Geobacillus stearothermophilus ATCC 12980: one gene and its partner. The protein of the gene in region 2 interacts with the protein of the main gene of each other region in a pairwise test. Links are inferred from orthologs where the notes say so. Each region holds a gene or a part of one and is shown on either strand. Other genes may lie near its edges. The genes, in order: tuf and QSJ10_RS14645.

Region 1 (10,793 bases), 2.6 Mb from region 2 along the record:
TTTAAAATGATTTCCCCAGCGCCGAAGTGGCCGATGACTTCATGTGGAATCGTTGTGCCGACGATCGGCACTTCAATTAAGTTTTTCTTCGCATCTTCAATGGCTTTGCGGATCGCTTCCGGAACTTCTTGCGCTTTCCCGGTGCCAAATCCGACGTGGCCGTTTTTATCGCCGACGACGACGAGAGCTGAAAAGCGCAGGCGACGTCCGCCTTTCACGACTTTTGCTACACGGTTGACCGCGACTACACGCTCTTCGAGTTCGAGTTTATTTGGATTGATACGACGCATCGTTGTCCCTCCTTTGTGATTAGAATTCCAGACCAGCTTCGCGGGCGGCATCCGCTAGTGCTTTCACCCGGCCATGGTACAAATATCCGCCACGATCGAAGACGACTTGTTTGATGCCTTTTTCCAACGCCCGTTTGGCGACAAGTTCGCCGACTTTTTTCGCCGCCTCAATGTTGTTCGTCGAATCTAAGCCGAACTCTTTATCCAATGTCGACGCGCTGACAATCGTTGCTGATTTTGTATCATCAATAATTTGTGCATAAATATGTTTGTTTGAACGGAACACGCTCAACCGCGGACGTTCAGTCGTGCCGAAGATTTTTTTCCGGATGCGCGCGTGTCTTTTTTTGCGGACCGCGTTTCGGTCAACTTTTGTAATCATCGAGTGTCACTCCTTTCGCTTCGCTATGCCGCGTTATTTACCAGTTTTGCCTTCCTTCAGGCGCACCAATTCGCCTTCGTAGCGAATGCCTTTGCCTTTATACGGCTCCGGCGGGCGTACAGCACGAATGTTGGCTGCCAATTCGCCGACGCGTTGTTTGTCTGCCCCTTTGACGATAATTTTCGTTTGGGACGGCACTTCGATTTCGAGCCCTTCCTCTGGCTCAATTTCTACCGGATGGGAGTAACCGACGCTCAACACAAGCTTTTTCCCTTGTTTGGACGCCCGGTACCCGACACCAACGAGTTCGAGCGCTTTTTCATACCCTTTCGAAACGCCTTCGACCATGTTGGCGAGCAAGCTGCGCGTCGTGCCGTGGAGCGCGCGGTGATGTTTTTCATCGCTTGGGCGCGTAACGGTGATCACATTGCCCTCAACGGTGATCGTCATATCCGGATGGAACGTGCGGGTTAATTCCCCCTTCGGCCCTTTGACCGTAACGGTATTGCCGTTCACAGTAACGGTGACACCGGCAGGAATTTCAATTGGTTTTTTGCCGACACGTGACATGTCAAACACACCTCCATTCTTGAGCAAATAAATTACCAAACGTAGGCGATTACTTCGCCGCCCGTGCCTTTTTGCCGTGCTTCTTTGTCCGTTAAGACGCCTTGCGATGTCGAAAGAATCGCGATGCCTAAGCCGTTTAAGACGCGCGGCACTTCATGAGCCTTGACGTATACGCGCAAACCGGGTTTGCTGATGCGTTTCAGCCCTGTAATGACGCGTTCATTGTTCGGGCCGTACTTCAAGAAGATGCGGAGAATGCCTTGTTTGTTGTCTTCGATATATTCATAATCACGAATAAACCCTTCGCGCTTTAAAATTTCGGCGATTTCCCGCTTGATTTTCGAAGCCGGGACTTCGAGTTTTTCGTGACGAACCATATTCGCATTCCGAATGCGGGTCAGCATATCAGCAATTGGATCTGTCATCACCATTTTGTTTTACCTCCTTCCCAATCAATGGGTTGATTACCAGCTGGCTTTTTTGATGCCAGGAAGTTGACCTTTATATGCGAGTTCACGGAAACAAATACGGCAAAGTTTAAACTTGCGGTAAACCGAATGCGGGCGGCCGCAGCGCTCGCAGCGGGTATACGCTCTTACTTTAAACTTCGGCGTCCGTTTTTGTTTCGCGATCATCGATTTTTTAGCCACGATTTCGCCTCCCTTTCCTTATGGGATCATTATTTTTGGAATGGCATGCCCAGCAACGCCAGCAGTTCACGCGCTTCTTCGTCCGTGTTGGCCGTTGTGACGATCACGATATCCATGCCGCGCACTTTGTTCACTTTATCGTAGTCAATCTCCGGGAAAATGAGCTGCTCTTTAATGCCGAGCGTATAGTTGCCGCGGCCATCGAACGCTTTTTTCGATACCCCGCGGAAGTCGCGCACGCGCGGGAGCGAGACCGAGATCAACTTATCAAGAAATTCATACATCCGTTCACCGCGCAACGTTACTTTTGCACCGATCGGCATCCCTTGGCGGAGACGGAAGCCCGCAATCGATTTTTTCGCGCGCGTCACAACCGGACGCTGGCCGGCGATCAACGTCAGCTCTTCAACGGCGCTGTCTAATGCTTTCGGGTTTTGCACCGCGTCGCCGACACCCATGTTGATGACGATTTTTTCGATTTTCGGCACTTGCATGATCGATTTATAGTTGAACTTGCTCATCAGAGCAGGAACGACTTCTTTTACATACTTCTCTTTTAGGCGGTTCATAAAGGTACCTCCTTTCCTGCGTCACGATTATTTATCTAAAATCTCTCCGGATTTTTTCGCGTAGCGCACTTTTTTACCGTCGACAATTTTGTAGCCGATGCGCGTCGGTTCGCCTGTTTTCGGATCTAACGGCATCACTTTCGACACATGGATCGGCGCCTCTTTTTCGATGATGCCGCCTTGCGGATTCGCTTGCGACGGTTTCGCATGCTTTTTCACAATGTTGACGCCCTCAACGATGACGCGGTTTTTCTTCGGAAACGCCGCCAGGATGACGCCTTGTTTGCCTTTGTCTTTACCGGAGATTACTTGCACTTTGTCACCTTTTTTTACATGCATCGCATTCGCACCTCCTTGAAACGTGCTTCCGTCCCATTAGATAACTTCCGGGGCTAACGAAATGATTTTCATGAAATCTTTGTCGCGCAGTTCGCGGGCAACCGGCCCAAAAATACGCGTGCCGCGCGGGCTTTTGTCATCACGGATGATGACGCAGGCGTTCTCGTCAAAACGGATATATGAACCGTCCGGACGGCGCACCCCGCGTTTTGTGCGGACGACCACCGCTTTTACGACTTGACCTTTTTTAACAACGCCACCTGGCGTCGCATCTTTAACCGTAGCGACAACAACATCGCCGATGTTCGCATAGCGGCGGCCCGAGCCTCCGAGCACTTTAATGACAAGCACTTCGCGTGCGCCAGAGTTATCAGCTACTTTTAAGCGAGATTCTTGTTGAATCATCGACGAAACCTCCTTTCGGACTTATCTCCCCGAACTGGAATGAAATGATTACAGAACAACTGCTTTTTCAACGATCTCGACGAGGCGGAATCGTTTCGTTGCCGACAGCGGGCGGGTTTCCATGATTTTGACGATGTCGCCCACTTTCGCTTCGTTATGTTCGTCATGCGCTTTATATTTTTTCGAATATTTCACGCGCTTGCCGTATAACGGATGTTTTTTGTACGTTTCAACCAAAACGGTAATCGTTTTGTCCATTTTGTCTGATACGACCCGTCCGACGTACACTTTTCGTTGATTGCGTTCGCTCATTCCGCAAACCTCCTCTCAAACATTATTTATTGGCAGCGAGCTCACGTTCACGAATGATCGTTTTCATACGGGCGATGTCTTTGCGCACTTGGCGGATGCGCGCCGTGTTTTCGAGTTGGCCCGTCGCCAGCTGGAAGCGAAGGTTGAACAACTCTTCCTTCAACGCTTTAATTTTTTGTTCGATTTCGGCAGTGGTTAACTCACGGATTTCTTTCGCTTTCATTACGCCTCACCACCAGTTTCTTCACGTTTTACGAATTTGCATTTGATCGGAAGTTTGTGAGAAGCCAAACGCAACGCTTCACGTGCCACTTCCTCGGAAACACCGCCCACTTCAAACATCACTTTGCCTGGTTTGACAACGGCAACCCAGCCTTCCGGAGCCCCTTTACCGGAACCCATCCGCACTTCAAGCGGTTTCGCTGTGTATGGCTTCGAAGGGAAAATGCGAATCCATACTTTTCCGCCCCGTCTCATGTAGCGGGTCATTGCCCGACGGGCGGCCTCAATTTGCCGGTTCGTAATCCAAGCCGATTCCAGCGCTTGCAGGCCGAATTCACCAAAATGAACTTCCGTACCGCCTTTGGCGCGGCCTTTCATCCGTCCGCGATGTTCACGGCGATATTTGACGCGTTTTGGCATTAACATGATTATTTTCCTCCTTCCTCAGCTTTTTTCTTTGTCGGAAGGACTTCCCCACGGTAAATCCATACTTTCACGCCGATTTTTCCGTACGTCGTATCGGCTTCTGCCGTCGCATAGTCAATGTCAGCGCGCAGCGTATGGAGTGGAACCGTCCCTTCGCTGTAATGTTCCGAACGTGCAATCTCTGCACCGCCTAAGCGGCCGGACACCATCGTTTTGATCCCTTTCGCCCCGGCGCGCATCGCCCGTTGAATCGCTTGTTTTTGCGCCCGGCGGAACGATACGCGGTTTTCAAGCTGGCGGGCAATATTTTCCGCAACAAGTTTCGCATCCAAATCCGGTTTTTTGATTTCAACGATGTTGATGTGAACGCGTTTGCCGGTCAATTGCGTGAGCGCTTTGCGGAGCGCTTCCACTTCCGAACCGCCTTTCCCGATGACCATGCCCGGTTTCGCCGTATGGATCGTCACGTTGACGCGGTTGGCGGCGCGTTCAATCTCTACGCGGGAAACGGCTGCGTCCTGCAAACGTTTGTTGATGTATTCACGGATTTTTAAGTCCTCATGCACGAGGTCTGCATAGTCTTTTTCCGCATACCATCTCGATTCCCAGTCACGAATGATGCCGATGCGCAGACCGATCGGATTGACCTTTTGACCCACGGATTATCCCTCCTTCTTTTCTGACACGACGATTGTAATATGGCTTGTGCGTTTATTAATGGCGCTTGCCCGGCCCATCGCACGCGGACGGAAACGTTTCAACGTTGGACCTTCATCAACGTACGCTTGGGAAATGACCAAGTTGTTGACGTCCATGTCATAGTTGTGTTCAGCGTTGGCAACAGCCGATTTCAACACTTTTTCAATGATCGGGGAAGCCGCTTTTGGCGTGTGGCGCAAAATCGCGAATGCTTCGCCCACTTCCTTCCCACGGATCAAGTCAATGACTAAGCGCGCTTTACGAGGAGCGATGCGAACGGTTCTCGCAACAGCTTTAGCTTGCATATCCAGAACCTCCTCTCATTACCGTTTTGTTTTCTTGTCATCGCCAGCATGGCCGCGGAACGTGCGCGTCGGCGCAAATTCACCCAATTTGTGCCCGACCATGTCTTCTGTGATGTATACCGGTACATGTTTGCGGCCGTCATATACGGCGATCGTATGGCCGACAAACTGCGGGAAGATCGTCGAACGGCGAGACCATGTTTTGATCACTTGTTTTTGCCCAGTTTCATTGAGCTTTTCGATTTTTTTCATCAAATGTTCATCGCAAAACGGACCTTTTTTCAAGCTGCGACCCATAAGTGAACCTCCCTTCTGAATTGCGCTCGTTCATTATTTCTTACGGCGGCGAATGATGAATTTATCCGATTTGTTTTTCTTTTTGCGCGTTTTGTATCCGAGCGTCGGTTTGCCCCACGGCGTCATCGGCGACTTGCGTCCGATCGGTGCTTTCCCTTCACCACCGCCGTGCGGATGATCAACTGGGTTCATAACCGAACCTCGAACAGTCGGACGGATGCCTAACCAGCGAGCGCGCCCTGCTTTCCCGATGTTGACAAGTTCATGTTGCTCGTTGCCGACTTCACCGACAGTAGCGCGGCATTTGCCCAAAATCATGCGCACTTCGCCCGAAGCGAGGCGAACGATGACATATTTGCCTTCTTTCCCGAGCACTTGCGCCGACGTTCCGGCTGCACGCACCAATTGCCCGCCGCGGCCCGGCTTCAATTCGATGTTGTGGACAAGCGTACCGACCGGGATGTTTTCAAGCGGCAATGCATTCCCGATTTTAATGTCCGCATCCGGACCCGACATGATTTCCATGCCGACTTTTAAGTTTTTCGGCGCGATGATGTACCGTTTTTCACCGTCTGCATAGTTGATGAGCGCGATGTTCGCCGAGCGGTTCGGATCGTACTCAATCGTAGCAACGCGTCCTGGAATTCCATCTTTGTCACGCTTAAAGTCGATGATCCGGTATTGACGCTTATGACCCCCGCCTTGATGGCGAACGGTAATTTTCCCTTGGTTGTTGCGGCCTGCTTTTTTCTTTAATGGAGCAAGCAGCGATTTTTCCGGCTGGTCTGTCGTGATCTCCGAGAAATCAAGCACCGTCATGCCGCGACGGCCGTTCGATGTCGGTTTGTATTTTTTAATCGCCATCGGAATGTCCCTCCTTCGCTTTTAGTCTTACACTTCAAACAGTTCGATTTCTTTGCTGTCTGGCGTCAGCGTAACGATCGCTTTGCGGCGGCGGTTCGTATAGCCGCTGTAGCGGCCGACGCGTTTAAATTTCCCTTTATAGTTCATGATGTTGACTTTCTCGACTTTGACGCCAAAAATTTTCTCGACCGCGTCTTTCACTTCCGTTTTGTTCGCTTTGACGTCGACCTCAAACGTATATTTCTTTTGCCCGATCAAATTCATTGTGTTTTCCGTGATGATGGGGCGCTTAATAATGTCGCGAGGGTCTTTCATTATGCAAGCACCTCCTCTACTTTCTCCACGGCCGCCTTCGTAATGACGAGCTTATCGTGGTTTAACACGTCAAGCACGTTGATGCCGTTGGCTGGAACGACTTTGACGCCCGGGATGTTGCGCGCCGACAAATATACATTCTCATTGAGTTCGTCGGTCACAATGAGTGCTTTCCGATCCACCGAGAGATTGTTTAAAATTTTGACCATTTCCTTCGTCTTCGGTGCTTCAAGCGACAATTGGTCCAGTACCACGATGTCGTTTTCGAGCACTTTTGAAGACAATGCCGATTTGATCGCTAAACGACGGACTTTTTTCGGCAATTTGTAGCTGTAGCTGCGCGGAACCGGACCAAAGACCGTGCCGCCGCCGCGCCATTGCGGAGCGCGAATCGAACCTTGGCGGGCGCGTCCTGTCCCTTTTTGACGCCACGGTTTGCGGCCGCCGCCGCTCACTTCCGCGCGGTTTTTCGTTTTGTGCGTTCCTTGGCGCATCGAGGCGCGCTGCATAATGACAGCTTCGAACAATACGTGTTTATTCGGTTCAATCCCAAAAACGGCATCGTTCAGCTCGATTTCTCCGACTGTCTGCCCGTTTTGGTTATATAATGCTACTTTTGGCATTACGTAGTTCCTCCTTTCTCGGCCAAATGTTATTTCGCCTTCGCTTTCGCTTTAACGGCGCTTTTTACGATCACTAATCCTTTTCTCGGGCCCGGTACGTTCCCTTTGATGAGCAACAAGTTACGTTCCGGATCGACCTTGACAATTTTCAAGTTTTGAATCGTCACACGCTCGCCGCCCATGCGTCCCGGCAAGTTTTTCGTTTTGAATACGCGGTTTGGCGCGATGGCACCCATCGAACCCGGGCGACGATGATAGCGAGAGCCGTGAGCCATTGGCCCGCGCGACTGGCCATGGCGCTTAATGGCCCCTTGGAACCCTTTCCCCTTGGAAATGCCTGTGACATCGACGATGTCGCCTTCGCTGAAAATGTCCACTTTTACTTCTTGGCCAACTTCATACTCATTGATGTTGGCGCCGCGAATTTCACGAATGAAGCGCTTAGGTGCCGTGTTTGCTTTGGCAGCATGGCCAATTTGCGGTTTGTTGGCGCGTTTTTCGCTAATATCTTCAAACCCTAATTGGATCGCTTCATAACCGTCGTTTTCGATCGTTTTCTTTTGCAACACGACGTTTGGCGTTGCATGGATGACAGTAACCGGAATCAAATCGCCATTTTCCGCAAATATTTGCGTCATACCGATTTTTCTGCCTAAGATTCCCTTCGTCATTCGTCACACCTCCTAATCGATTAAAGTTTAATTTCAATATCAACGCCCGACGGCAAATCCAGCCGCATCAACGAATCAACCGTTTGCGGAGTCGGATTGATAATGTCAATTAAACGTTTGTGTGTCCGCATTTCGAATTGTTCACGAGAGTCTTTGTACTTGTGAACGGCACGCAAAATCGTATAGACCGTTCTTTCCGTCGGCAGCGGGATCGGCCCCGACACTTTCGCCCCAGAACGTTTTGCCGTTTCGACGATTTTCTCTGCCGATTGATCTAAAATTCGATGATCATAAGCCTTTAAACGAATACGGATTTTTTCTTTTGCCATTTTGGTTTCCCTCCTTCTTCGCCTATTTTGAAAATAGACTTCTCCATGGAAATTTCCTGCACACCGCCGTGGCAAAGCGGCCGGGTGTGTCAGCAACCTTCCACTTCATCGCAGTCAAAGACCAACATTTGATATTATACTCGTATGTAAGCGAGATTGCAAGTGATTTCTTCGCTTTTCCCACACTTCCTCATTATACATAGCGGCCGCCTCATTTTCAACAAGACACCCAAACGGTGAAGTTTGGCAAAGCCGCGTCAAAGATTGAAAGAACGGTGATGAATAGGATTCTCTGGCAGCCAGGATAAAGAAAAAGGATGTCCAACGATTGGACATCCTTTTTTCTTGATTACTCGATGATTTCCGATACGGAACCAGCGCCAACTGTACGGCCGCCTTCACGGATCGAGAATTTCGTTCCTTCCTCGATCGCGATCGGCGCGATCAGCTCAACCGTCATCTCAACGTTGTCGCCAGGCATAACCATTTCAACGCCTTCCGGAAGCGTGATGATGCCTGTTACGTCCGTTGTGCGGAAGTAGAATTGCGGACGATAGTTCGAGAAGAACGGAGTATGGCGTCCGCCTTCCTCTTTCGTCAGAACGTAAACTTGTGCTTTAAATTTCGTATGCGGCGTGATTGAGCCCGGTTTTGCCAATACTTGGCCACGCTCAACTTCGTCGCGCGATACACCGCGGAGAAGCGCACCGATGTTGTCTCCAGCTTCTGCTTGGTCAAGAAGTTTACGGAACATTTCAACACCCGTAACCGTCGTGGCTTTCGGCTCGTCAGAAAGACCGATGATTTCAACCGGGTCACCGACTTTGAGCGTACCACGCTCAACACGGCCCGTCGCAACCGTACCACGGCCTGTGATCGAGAAAACGTCCTCAATCGGCATCATGAACGGTTTGTCAACTTCACGTTGCGGAGTCGGGATGTACTCATCAACCGCGTTCATCAATTCAATGATTTTTTCTTCCCATTTCGGATCGCCTTCGAGCGCTTTTAATGCCGAACCTTTGATAACCGGCACTTCATCGCCCGGGAAGTCGTATTCAGAGAGAAGGTCGCGAACTTCCATTTCAACGAGTTCAAGCAATTCTTCGTCGTCCACCATGTCGCATTTGTTCAAGAAAACAACGATGTACGGAACGCCGACTTGGCGGGAGAGAAGAATGTGTTCGCGCGTTTGCGGCATCGGACCGTCAGCTGCCGATACAACAAGGATTGCACCGTCCATTTGCGCTGCGCCCGTGATCATGTTTTTGACGTAGTCAGCGTGGCCCGGGCAGTCAACGTGCGCGTAGTGACGAGCCTCTGTTTCATACTCGACGTGGGCCGTCGAAATCGTGATCCCGCGTTCACGCTCTTCCGGAGCTGCGTCGATTTGGTCGTACGCTTTTGCTTCGGCTTTCCCTTGTTTCGCAAGAACCGTCGTGATCGCAGCTGTCAGCGTCGTTTTCCCATGGTCAACGTGGCCGATCGTGCCAATGTTGACGTGCGGTTTCGTGCGCTCAAATTTCGCTTTAGCCATGAGAAAGATCCTCCTTAAAAGTAAAATATGAATTTGTATAGTTAGGTAAGTATAGGATGCTTGGGAACAAAATGTTCCCAAGTCTTACTTACATAAGTATTTATAGCGGAACTAGCAAGAGAAATCAATTATTCGCCTTTATTTTTTTTGATAATTTCATCGGCGATGTTTTTCGGAACTTCTTCGTAGTGATCAAATACCATCGAGAATGTTCCGCGCCCTTGCGTGTTCGAACGGAGCGATGTCGCATAACCGAACATTTCGGCCAGCGGTACCATCGCGCGCACGACTTGGGCATTCCCGCGCGCTTCCATCCCTTCAACGCGACCGCGGCGAGACGTGATGTCACCCATAATGTCGCCGAGGTATTCCTCAGGGATGACAACTTCGACTTTCATGATCGGCTCAAGGAGAACCGGATCACACTTCGTCGCGGCGTTTTTCAGCGCCAATGAAGCGGCGATTTTGAACGCCATTTCACTCGAGTCGACGTCGTGGTACGATCCGTCGAACAGTTTCGCTTTAATGTCGACGATCGGATAGCCAGCTAAGACGCCATTTTGCATCGCTTCTTCCAAACCAGCTTGGACGGCCGGCACATACTCTTTCGGAACGACACCGCCGACAATGGCGTTTTCGAATTCGAAGCCTTTGCCGCGTTCGTTCGGCGAGAATTCGATCCAAACGTGACCGTATTGACCGCGGCCGCCGGACTGGCGAACGAATTTGCCTTCGACTTGGGCCGATTTGCGGAACGTTTCGCGGTAAGCAACTTGCGGCGCGCCGACGTTCGCCTCAACTTTGAACTCACGGCGCATCCGGTCAACGATGATGTCAAGATGCAGCTCGCCCATCCCGGAAATGATCGTTTGCCCTGTTTCCGGGTCGGTGTGAGCGCGGAACGTCGGGTCTTCTTCTTGCAATTTTTGCAGCGCTTGACCCATTTTGTCTTGGTCTGCTTTCGATTTCGGTTCGATCGCGACCGAAA
Region 2 (10,697 bases):
AACAACCCGTTCGCGTTTACGTATGAAGGAACGCATTTCCCGAAAGGCGAGATTACATTGAACGGAGACGAAGCGCTGAAATATTCGCGCATGCGCTACGACGACCCGCGCGGCGATTTCGGGCGCCAGGACCGGCAAAAGCAGATCATTCAAGCGATTATTGAGAAAGGCGCCAGCTTCTCGTCGCTCACAAACTACAGCGATGTGCTCGCGGCGATCGGGAAAAACGTGAAAACGAACTTGACGTTTGAGGAAATGAAAGACATTCAGGCGAATTACAAAGACGCCCGCAAGCACATTAAGCAGCTGCATATTACGGGACAAGAGACGAAAATCAACGGCATTTATTACTTGCTTGTGCCGGAGAGCGAACGGTTGGCGATTTCAAATGAGTTGAAGGAGCATCTGGAGTTGAAGGCAACAGCGGCGAAGTAAATGAGACGCGCACCTTGTAAGGTGCGCGTTTTTATTGGGCGATGAAGCGCTTGGCGAGCGCATTGGCCCACACTTTGGCGCCTTCTGCGGTCGGCAGGTCGGTTTGCGGGTCGACATAGCGGTTCAGTTCTTCGCTTTGATCGTCGGGCCAGGCGGGCCAATGGTTGAGATACGGATAGCCGTTCTCATTGGCGAACGCTTCGAGCCGTTCCACTTGACGCGGATAGTAGGTCGCGTTGTAAATCGGGTTCGGCGGCTGCAAGATCACGACCGCATTCGGGGCGGCGGATTTGAGCTGGTCGATGATCGATTGGATGTGGGCGAGCGTGTCGTCGATCATCACGACGCCGTTGTCGTTTAATAAAAACGGTTCAAGCAAGACAAGATCCGGCTTATCCTTGGCCCAGTCGGCGGCGATACGCTGCCGATCGGCGTCGGCGGTCGTCAAACCGTCGTATTCGTGGACGGTGATGTGAAACTGTAGAGCTGCTGCTCCGATTTCGCTTGGTTGACGAGAATTTGTGTCGATGCCTGATAAATCGGCGTTAATAGAAAATAGCTGACCACACCGCTTACAACGGTCGCTAGCGCGGTGATCAGGACGATGAGCCAAAGCCGTTTGCGCAATGTTTCGAACAGCTCACGCAGGCTGATTGTTTCTTCCACCAGTATTCCCCCTCTCTTGTCTGTCTCCTTCTTGGTTGACGTTCGCGGTACGTACGCCCCCTCTGATGCAAAAGGGAAGGTTGTACAAATGTTTCCTCCGCAAGAACATCCCGATGTTCGACCTCTGTCCCGATCTTTCGAACATGAATCGACATTCCCATTATAGCGAATGAAGCGAAACATATCTAGCCGAAATCGGTACTAATTTTGGCCAAATGAAAAGGCCGCCTCGATCGGCAGCCTTTTTTCGTTATTCGTCTATATTATCTTTGTCGTTAGCGTCTTGCGGGTCTTCAATTGGGTCTTCGCGGTCCGGAACCGTATCGCGCTCATCATCGCCCGGTCCGTTGTTCGTGTCATCTCCCGGCGGGAGTTGATTGTTTTGGTTGTCGTTCAAATCAACATCGCGGTTGTCCGGGATGCCGTCATTGTCTTTGTCGTTGTCGACGTCATCGTCTTGGTTGATGTCATCGGCCGGGTTCACGTCTAGGTCGTTGACATCGTTTTTATTGTTGTTTGGCGGCGGCGGATTGTCTTTGTCGCCATTGCATCCGGACGCTAAAAAGAGGGCGACGATGGCGCTGAACAGTTTGAACAGCAACGCCTTTTTTTTCATGGCACCTTCTCCTTTCTTCGTGTTGTTGTGACCTTATGTAAGACCGGTCCTTGTTTATCTTTCCCAGAAGAGCGCATTTCATGCAAGGGGAATGAAACAAATGCGGAGGTGGCGTTTAGGGGAATGAACATACGCGCCCCGCAAAGGAGCGCGCGTTGGTCAGCCGTTTGTTTTCTCACCAAGGGCGAACATGAGCTCTGTTTCGCAGACGAGTTCGCCGTCGACGGTGGCGGTGCCTTTGCCTTTGCCGATGGCGCCGCGGGCGCGGAGAATTTCGACTTCCAGGCGAATTTGGTCGCCTGGTTTCACTTGCCGCTTAAAGCGGCAGTTGTCGATGCCGGCGAAAAAAGCGAGGCGGCCGCGGTTTTCTTCGCTTTGCAGGAGGACGACGGCGCCGACTTGGGCGAGCGCCTCGACGATCAACACGCCGGGCATGACCGGGTATTCGGGGAAGTGGCCGGCAAAAAACGCTTCGTTGGCGCTGACGTTTTTGATGCCGACGGCGCGCTTTCCTTCTTCGATTTCCAGAATGCGGTCAACAAGCAAAAACGGATAGCGGTGCGGGATGATGGACTGGATTTGTTGGATGTCAAGCATAGAAACACTCCTTTTTCATGATCATCAAGACGATGACGCGGCGAGGTGCTGCTTACGTCCCTTTTTCGACAAAGTCGAGAATGTGCTGCCACGTCGAGGGGCGGAACACGTCAAGCCACGCTCCGTCGCCGATGGCGCTGTAGCCAACGACCGCTCCCGCCGCAAGGCAGATGGCCATAAGAACGGTGACGATCACGAGCCGAAGCCAGATCGGGATGAGCCGGGTGCGCGCGAAACGGCGCGGCGCGGCCGCCTCCTCTTCAGCCGGAAGGGCTTGGGCTTCCGGTTCAGCGGGAGCCGGCGGGCTCTTTCTCACTCGGCCTTTCCGCCTTGCCATCCGGGAAGACGGCCGATGCATACGCTCTTGATGCCTCTCGTCACTCATCGCGATCCTCCTTATGAGGAGCGCATGCCGTTAATCAGCCCGAGCATTTGTTCCGAAATGGAAATGGCGCGGGCGTTCAGCTGATACGCTCGGTTTGTCGCCATTAGGCCAACCATTTCTTCGCCAAGGTCGACGTTCGACTGTTCCAAGGCGCCTTGCTTGACGCCGATTTGGCCACGCAAATTGCCGTTGAGCTCCCGAGCGGCGCCAGGGACATCCGGCAAGGTGAAGACGTTGTCTCCCTGGGCTTCGAGAAGCTGCGGACGGTCAATGGCGGTGACGCCAAGGTTCACGCGGGCAACAACCGCACCGCTGGCATCAGTGGCCGTCAGCATCCCGGTTGGGGAGAGCTGAAAGCCGGTTGTGCCGGTGGGAAATTCGATGGGCCGATTCGCTTCATCGAGCACCGGGCGGCCGTCGCTTGTCACGAGGGCAAGACGTCCGTCCATAGGAGTGACAGAAAAGTTGCCAGCGCGGGTGTAGCCGATCGTTGTGTCACCGTTGGCATTGGCGACTTGAACGCGAAACCATTGGTTGGCGGCGGTGAAGGCGAAATCGAGCGCGCGGCCGGTCTCGACGAGCGTTCCTTGAACAGACACAAGCATCGTCGAGGCGAGGCGCGCCCCGTTGCCGTAACGCACGCCGGCCGGCGTCTCACGTGGCGCTTCGTCGGCGGGAAGGCGGTCGACTTGCTGGGCGAGGAGCTCAGCGAAGCGCGCTTCGCGCCGTTTAAAGCCGACGGTGTTGCTGTTGGCGATGTTGTGGCTGATCGTATCAAGCCGCTCTTGCAAGGCGTTCATCGTGTTGGCGGCGGTGAGCATCGAACGAAGCACGGGCTTGTCCTCCTTTTGTCATCATTTCAGGCGGCCGACTTCATTGACGGCCTTGTCCAAGCTGCGGTCGTACGCTTGGATGATTTTTTGGTTTGCTTCAAACGTTCGGTAAGCCGCGAGCAAGTCGGTCATCGTCCGCTCAACGTCCACGTTCGACCGTTCGAGAAACCGCTGCTTGACGGTATACGTGACATTGCCGGGCGCCTGCGGCAATGGCCCTGCCGTGCTGCGGAACAGGCCGTTTCCTTCCTTCACCAATGTTTGCGGGTTGGCGGCGAAGGCGACGCCAAGGCGGGCGATTTCCCGGTTTCCGGTGATGATCGTCCCGTCGTCGCGGACGGCGAACGTTTCATTCGGAACGGCGATGCGCTCGCCGTTGCCATCGAGCACATACCAACCGTCTTGCGTGGTTAAATAGCCGTCCGGGCTCACGGTGAAATGGCCGTTGCGCGTGTACCGGATGTCGCCTTGGCCGTTTTCGACGGCAAACAAGAGCGCCCCGCGCTGCCCGCTTGCCGGGTCGACCGGGACTTGTCCATCGACTAAGGCTACATCAGTGGAGAGACCGGTTTCTTTAATATCCCCTTGGCGGAAGTTCGGGATGAGTTCTTGCATATAGACACCCGTCTGGAGCGGCCCGATCGCCGTTTGCGTCAGAATGGCGCGCGGCGGGGCGGTTGGAATCGGCTCGTCCTCGAGGCGGCTCATCAACAGTTCCGGAAACGCTCTCATCGCTCCTGCATCAGCTTTGTATCCCGGCGTTTCGGCGTTCGCCAAGTTGTTGGTCAGCATCTCGACGCGCCGCTCCTGGGCGAGCATGCCGCTCGCGGCGGTATACAATCCTCTTAGCATGACAGCTCCCTCGCTTGTCCATGAAAATTCGTGGCAGAAAGCCGCTGCCGGCGTTGGCGGGCGGCTTGTTGATTCCATTATAGGCGGGCGGGGGCGGCAGCCGCATCCCCTGCTTTTCCTTTTTTACACCAACTGCGATTTCGACGCGCGGTCGATGTTCTCAAGCATCAGCCCGGTGCCAAGGGCGACGCAGTCCATCGGATTTTCGGCGATGAACACCGGCAGCTTCAGCTCTTCGGCAAGCAACTGATCGATTCCATGCAAGAGGGCGCCGCCGCCCGTTAAGATGACGCCTCGGTCGATGATGTCGGCCGACAGTTCCGGCGGCGTGCGCTCGAGCACGCTTTTCGCGGCTTGTACAATCAAGGACACCGGCTCGCGAAGCGCCCGTTCGATCTCCTCCGAACGGACGGTGATCGTGCGCGGCAGTCCGGTGACGAGATCGCGGCCGCGGACGTCGATTTCTTCGGTCCGTGCGCCTGGGAATACCGTTGCGACTTTGATTTTAATCTCCTCGGCCGTTCGTTCCCCGATGAGCAGCTTATATTCGCGCTTGATGTAGTTTAAAATTTCCATATCGAACTTGTCCCCGGCCATTTTAATGGAAGAGGCGGTGACAATGTCCCCCATCGAGAGAACCGCCACGTCGGTCGTGCCACCGCCAATATCAACGACCATGTTTCCGCACGGCTGAAAAATGTCCATTCCGGCGCCAATGGCTGCGACTTTCGGCTCTTCCTCCAAGTACACTTTTTTGCCGCCGCTTTTTTCTGCTGCCTCTTTGATCGCTTTCCGTTCGACCGATGTCGTGTTCGTCGGGCAACAAATCAAAATGCGCGGTTTGGCGAAAAAGCCTTTTAGGTCGAGCTTGCTTAAGAAATGCTTCAGCATCGCTTCTGTAATGTCAAAGTCGGCAATGACGCCGTCTTTGAGCGGCCGAATGGCAACAATATTCCCAGGAGTACGTCCGACCATTCGTCGTGCTTCTTCGCCGACTGCGAGCACTTTGTTCGTGTGTTTATCGATCGCCACGACGGACGGCTCATTGAGCACGATGCCTTTGCCTTTGACGAAAATGAGGACGTTCGCCGTGCCTAGGTCAATGCCGATATCTCGTGAGAACATACATGCTCCTCCTTGCCTCTGCTCTGAAATCATTCCTAATAGATTATTCTACCATATTTGCCCCCCGGAATGATACTGCAAACGGCAGATGGCAAGGAAAAAGTCAGTTGTTTTTCACCGTCTGCTTTTTATACTTTTTCTTCGTTGCCTCCCCGCCCCGCAAATGGCGGATCGATTTATGGTAATCGAGGATTTGTTTCACTTCTTGGGCCAGCTCCGGATTGATCTCCGGCAGCCGTTCGGTCAAGTCTTTATGCACGGTGCTTTTCGACACGCCAAACTCTTTCGCGATGACGCGAACGGTTTTCCTCGTCTCCACGATATACTTGCCAATCTTGATCGTACGCTCTTTGATGTAATCGTGCACACCACTCGCCCTCCCTAAGTTGGATGTGAGAAGTGAGAAGTGTGAAATGAGACTCGTCTTGCCACTGATGAGCGCCGCTTTCGTTGGATGTCTTGGAAGCGTCTTCGCCGCGTCGCTTGCCGGTTGTGAACGATCCCCACCTCAACCACTCTCATTGCTGTTCAATTTGTAACATTTTATTAGACAAAACGGGAATATATACCAGAAATATCAAGGCGGACAACGGTTTTTTCACAATTTTTTTGCGGTTTGTAACGGAAGGGAAATGGGAAACGACTATGTATAGAGAGGAAAAAAGGAGGATCTGGCATGGGCAAAGGAAAAATGATCGGCGTCGCAGCCGTGTTGGCCGGGGTGGCGGCGGCGAGTGCGCTGTTTATGTATAATAGCGGCAACGAGCGCCCGCAGGCGAAAGATGATTTGCTTGGCCCCGCTCCAGCGGGCAAACCAGCGCCCACAGGCGGGAAAGGGATCATCGCCGGAACGTTGGAGCCGTCACTCACATACGAAAAGCAAAACGATGCTTACGTGTTTACGTTTACGGTCAAAAACCAAACGGAGCGCGTGCAAACGGTGACGTTCACGAGCTCGAAAAAGTATGACTACATTTTGTACCGCGATGGCCAAAAGGTGAAGCAGTACAGCGAAGGGAAGATGTTTGCACAAATTTACGAAGAGCGCACGTTAAAACAAGGGGAAGAGCTGTCGTTTCAGGAGACGTTCCGCGGCCTGGAGCCCGGAACGTATACGCTTGAGTGGTGGCTCGCCGACCAAAACTGGCCGAACGCGCGGGCGAAAGTGACGTTTACGGTGCAATGAGGCTTCGGGCGAATGACAAGTCAAACGGCCGGCCGCATGCGGCGCATGCCAAACGCCGCTCGTGCCGAGTTGGCCAACAGCCCGGTGAGAGAGGGCGTCCGTTCGCCTGTCAACGGCAACAATGACGACAAGAGGGATGTTTCCGTCACTGTGAGGAAGCATCCCTTCCATCTTTCTTTAGCCATAGAGGCCATTCATGGCGAGAGAAACACCGCCCCGTACACGAGCGCCAAGGCGATGACGTACGCCGGATGGAGGCGCCATTTGCCGAACATCAACAGGGCGCTGGTGGCAGCGAGACACACCATTTGGACGAGCCCGGCTCCTTCGTACGACTCGCGAAAAAAGTCGATCGCCATGATCCCGAGCATGACGACGCGAAAAAAAGCAAGAAATAAATGCCATTGGTTCATCGAAGTCATCCCTTTATCGTGAGTCTCACCAAGCGGCGACCGCCCCGTCCGTGTGCGGCTCCGTCCCGGCGGCAAGCACGCCGGTGTCAGGATCGCGCCAAATGATTTGTCCGCGGCCGAACGGACCTCCGTCTAAGGCAAAGCGAATGTCATGCCCTTTGCGGGCGAGCGCTTCGGCGATATGGCGCGGGAAGTGCGGCTCGACGAGCACCGTTTTTTCTTCCATCCACTGCCAGCGTGGCGCATCGAGCGCCGCTTGCGGGTTCAAGTCAAAATCGATGGTGTTCATGATCACTTGCAAATGCCCTTGCGGCTGCATAAATCCGCCCATGACGCCGAACGGGCCGACCGGTGCGCCGCCTTTCGTCAAAAAGCCGGGGATGATCGTATGGTACGGCTTTTTCCTTGGCGCCAGCCCGTTCGGATGGCGTTCATCGAAGACAAAGTTATGGCCGCGGTTGTGCAGGGCGATGCCCGTGCCTGGGACGACGAGGCCGGAGCCGAAGCCCATGTAATTGCTTTGAATATAGGACACCATATTCCCTTCGCCGTCGGCGGCGGCCAAATAGACCGTGCCGCCTTTGGGCGGCGTTCCCGGCTCCGGCGTCAGCGCCTCCGCGCCGATTTGCGCCCGGCGCATGGCGGCAAACGACTCCGACAACAGCTCGTCTGGGCTGCAGCTCATATAACGGCGGTCGGCGATGTACGCTTTTCCATCGGCAAAGGCCAGCTTCATCGCCTCGATTTGCCGGTGGTGCGTCTCGACATACGGGACGCTTGGCACGTCAAACCCGTTCATGATGTTGATGGCCATCAACGCGACAAGCCCCTGCCCGTTCGGCGGGATTTCCCACACTTCATAGCCGCGATAGGAAACGGAGATCGGCTCGACCCATTCCGGTTCGTACTCGGCGAGGTCGTCCGCCGCCAAAAAGCCGCCGTATTGCTTCGAGAAGGCGGCGATTTTTTCCGCCAGCTCGCCGCGGTAAAAGCTTTCCGCCTCCGTTTCGGCAATGGAGCGCAGCGTCGCCGCATGATCCGGAGAAGCCCACACTTCCCCGATCTTCGGCGCGCGGCCGCCCGGCGCAAACGTCGCAAACCACGAGGCGAACTCCGGCCCGTTCAGCGCTTCTTTGTACACCCGATAAGCGTTCGCCCAGTATTTGCCCAGCACCGGCGATACTTGACACAAAAGTGCTTGCACAAGCCAAGTTACACGACATGACCTATCGTCTACTTCGATCAAGCGTGCCAAGTACAAACGAATGCGAAAAACCCTCCAGCAAAAAGGGACGGCTTCTGCGCGTCGGAAGTTGAAAACAATCGGACAACGAGAAAACCGTTGGATGACGGATGTGAACCATGCTGTCACGAAGGCACTCGTTCGTCAATATGGAGAACGTACCCTTTTGGTCGCTGTGCTTCCCCGTTTGGATTTCGAAACATCAAAACCAAAAAGACCCGCCCGCTTGTCTTGGCAAACGGACAGGCCTTTTCGTCGCGTTTTTCGTTTCCTCTTGCTCGACGCCTTGTCGATTACGCTCTCGCCATGCCGATCGAGGCGTCTGGCGTTTTGTAGGAAGACGCGTCATCATGTTGGTCTTGCTCATGGTCGCTTGGCGCCGTTTTGTTGTCATCAGCCGGCGTTTGTTCGGTTTCCTTGGCCGGGCTTTGTTCACTCGGCGCGGTTTCGTCGCTTGGCGTCACGTTCTTCTCTTCGCTTGCGTTGGCGTTATCTGTTCCGGCGTTGTCTTCGGCTTTGTCGGTCAAGGCGGTCAACGGTTTGTCGATATAGTCGATCGGGTTGACCGGTTTGCCGTCTTTGCGAATTTCAAAGTGGACGTGGATGTCTGCTTGTTTGTTAAACTCGCTTTGCCCTGCCTTGCCAATCACTTCGCCTTGTTTCACCGTATCGCCTGCTTCCACTTTCACGTCGGCCAGCGATTGATAGACGGTCGTGACCCCTTGTTCATGATTGATTTCCACAACGTAGCCTAAAATCGGGTCTTTTTCCGCTTTCGTTACCGTGCCGCTTAATGCAGCCGTAACGTCAAACGTTTTGCCGTCTTGGCGCACAAGGTCGATCCCTTGGTTCGGATGGTACGTATGATCGTAAAAGACGAGGGCTGCTTCCTGTTCCTGTTCTGATGCGTTGTCATCATAGAACGGTGTTTTGACTTGCACGGCGTTCGGGTCAAGCACAGGCATCGCGATGTTTTCGACCGTTTCATTGACCGGAACAGCCGGGTTTTCCTGCTGGGCGGTGCCGTTTTTCACGGTGTCGTTTTCACCCGACTTCTCTTGTTTGCCCACTTGGAACCAAAGTGCGCCTGCGACGATCAACGCTGCGCAAGATAGATAAATAGCCGGAAATACCCAACGCTTGCGGAAGAAACGCTTCAGCGACGGTTGTTTTTGTTCCTCTCTCATGTTCATCACCTCAACAACCATTTTGAACAGAAAGAGGAAAAGATATACACGCCGAATACAATTTTTTCGCTTATTTTTTGATATTCCCCCGCATTTTATGCAAAAAAAAAAAATCGGAGCGGACGCCCCGTCATTGTTTGGCGGTCAACTTGTTCAAAAAGGCGGTCGCTGAAGAGATGCGGACGCCTCGGTAATAATGCTTCACGATGTCGGCGTACGTTTTCCCTTCTTTGGCCATAAAGTTGGCGCCGTATTGACTCATGCCGACGCCATGGCCGTAACCTTTCGTCGTAATGATGATGTCATTCCCGCTACGCACCCAGGTGAAATCACTCGACGGCAAGCCGAGCCGTTCACGCACTTCGCGGCCCGTGAACGTCTTTCCGCCGATTTTCACCTCGCCGACTCGACGGCCGGGCGTGCGCGATAAAATGACACCGACGGATCCGTCTTTTGGCAGCACGATTCCGAGCCTCCGCTCAAATTCGACGACAGACATCGTTTTTCGCTGATAAAACTTCGGGGATTGTTTGTCCCATAGGCTGACGACGCTTTTTAAATACGGGATATCGTTTTTCCAGTACGCTTCAGAATTTTCTGTATACCCGTTGCTTGTGGAAAAGAAGAGCGCTTCAATCGGTTCGTTGTTGTACGTTAAAATTTGCCCGCGCGTATCCAGAACCGCTTTGGTCACTTTTTTGATCTTCCAGTCGTAATCGCTTCCCCATAACTTCCGCAGTTCGTCATCGCTGTAATACACTTGGTGCGCCACTGTGTCGGTCACATTCGCTCCTTGCGGCAGGCGGAACGGCTGGTTGGCGAGCATCTGTTTGACGATATACGTTCGTGCCGTTAAGGCCTGCGCCTTTAACGCCTCGAGCTCAAATTCGGCCGGCATTTCCGCCGCCACCACTCCGATGACGTACTGTTCAAGGGGGATTTTTTCCACGCGCTGTTCTTTGCTTCGGTAAACCGCCACGTCAATGGACGGCCCTTCGGCTGCCTGCGAACGCTGGAGTTGTTCGTGCTTCTGCAACTGTTCCGTCAATTTCGCCACCTTCCCATCGTAAAACGGCAGGACAAGCGCTGCAGGAATGACGAGGATGGCCACAAACAGGCATAGTGCAAGTACGATGACCGGTTTCAGTCGTTTCACCAT

Evidence for each region.
Region 1: the proteins of QSJ10_RS14645 (region 2) and tuf interact in binary tests that used the Bacillus subtilis proteins (3 or more experiments, as listed by UniProt). The link is inferred for Geobacillus stearothermophilus ATCC 12980 from one-to-one orthologs.

Annotation. Positions count from the first base shown.
Region 1 is NZ_CP128494.1:125,106-135,898, reverse strand. What follows is about bases 7,712-10,696. They hold tuf (elongation factor Tu), read right to left. Parts: upstream 9,806-10,696; coding sequence 8,618-9,805; downstream 7,712-8,617. Other genes in these bases: fusA (elongation factor G), read right to left, coding at 9,934-10,696; rpsJ (30S ribosomal protein S10), read right to left, coding at 7,960-8,268; rplC (50S ribosomal protein L3), read right to left, coding at 7,712-7,939. In the rest of the region: rpsE (30S ribosomal protein S5), read right to left, coding at 1-290; rplR (50S ribosomal protein L18), read right to left, coding at 310-672; rplF (50S ribosomal protein L6), read right to left, coding at 706-1,242; rpsH (30S ribosomal protein S8), read right to left, coding at 1,275-1,673; QSJ10_RS00720 (type Z 30S ribosomal protein S14), read right to left, coding at 1,707-1,892; rplE (50S ribosomal protein L5), read right to left, coding at 1,922-2,461; rplX (50S ribosomal protein L24), read right to left, coding at 2,489-2,800; rplN (50S ribosomal protein L14), read right to left, coding at 2,837-3,205; rpsQ (30S ribosomal protein S17), read right to left, coding at 3,254-3,517; rpmC (50S ribosomal protein L29), read right to left, coding at 3,540-3,740; rplP (50S ribosomal protein L16), read right to left, coding at 3,740-4,165; rpsC (30S ribosomal protein S3), read right to left, coding at 4,168-4,824; rplV (50S ribosomal protein L22), read right to left, coding at 4,828-5,169; rpsS (30S ribosomal protein S19), read right to left, coding at 5,188-5,466; rplB (50S ribosomal protein L2), read right to left, coding at 5,500-6,330; rplW (50S ribosomal protein L23), read right to left, coding at 6,358-6,645; and 3 more genes. UniProt on the Bacillus subtilis protein: GTP hydrolase that promotes the GTP-dependent binding of aminoacyl-tRNA to the A-site of ribosomes during protein biosynthesis.
Region 2 is NZ_CP128494.1:2,693,414-2,704,110, forward strand. The notes cover bases 3,509-6,397. They hold QSJ10_RS14645 (rod shape-determining protein), read right to left. Parts: upstream 5,510-6,397; coding sequence 4,508-5,509; downstream 3,509-4,507. Other genes in these bases: QSJ10_RS14635 (flagellar hook-basal body protein), read right to left, coding at 3,509-3,532; QSJ10_RS14640 (flagellar hook-basal body protein), read right to left, coding at 3,554-4,384; spoIIID (sporulation transcriptional regulator SpoIIID), read right to left, coding at 5,613-5,876; QSJ10_RS14655 (BsuPI-related putative proteinase inhibitor), read left to right, coding at 6,186-6,397. In the rest of the region: polyisoprenyl-teichoic acid--peptidoglycan teichoic acid transferase TagU, read left to right, coding at 1-435; QSJ10_RS14610 (SGNH/GDSL hydrolase family protein), read right to left, coding at 467-883; QSJ10_RS14620 (hypothetical protein), read right to left, coding at 1,352-1,717; 3-hydroxyacyl-ACP dehydratase FabZ, read right to left, coding at 1,877-2,314; QSJ10_RS14630 (DNA-directed RNA polymerase subunit beta), read right to left, coding at 2,367-2,699; more of QSJ10_RS14635, read right to left, coding at 2,711-3,508; more of QSJ10_RS14655, read left to right, coding at 6,398-6,695; QSJ10_RS14660 (hypothetical protein), read right to left, coding at 6,716-6,844; QSJ10_RS14665 (chromate transporter), read right to left, coding at 6,890-7,108; stage II sporulation protein SpoIIQ, read right to left, coding at 8,645-9,538; spoIID (stage II sporulation protein D), read right to left, coding at 9,669-10,697. UniProt on the Bacillus subtilis protein: Forms membrane-associated dynamic filaments that are essential for cell shape determination. Acts by regulating cell wall synthesis and cell elongation, and thus cell shape.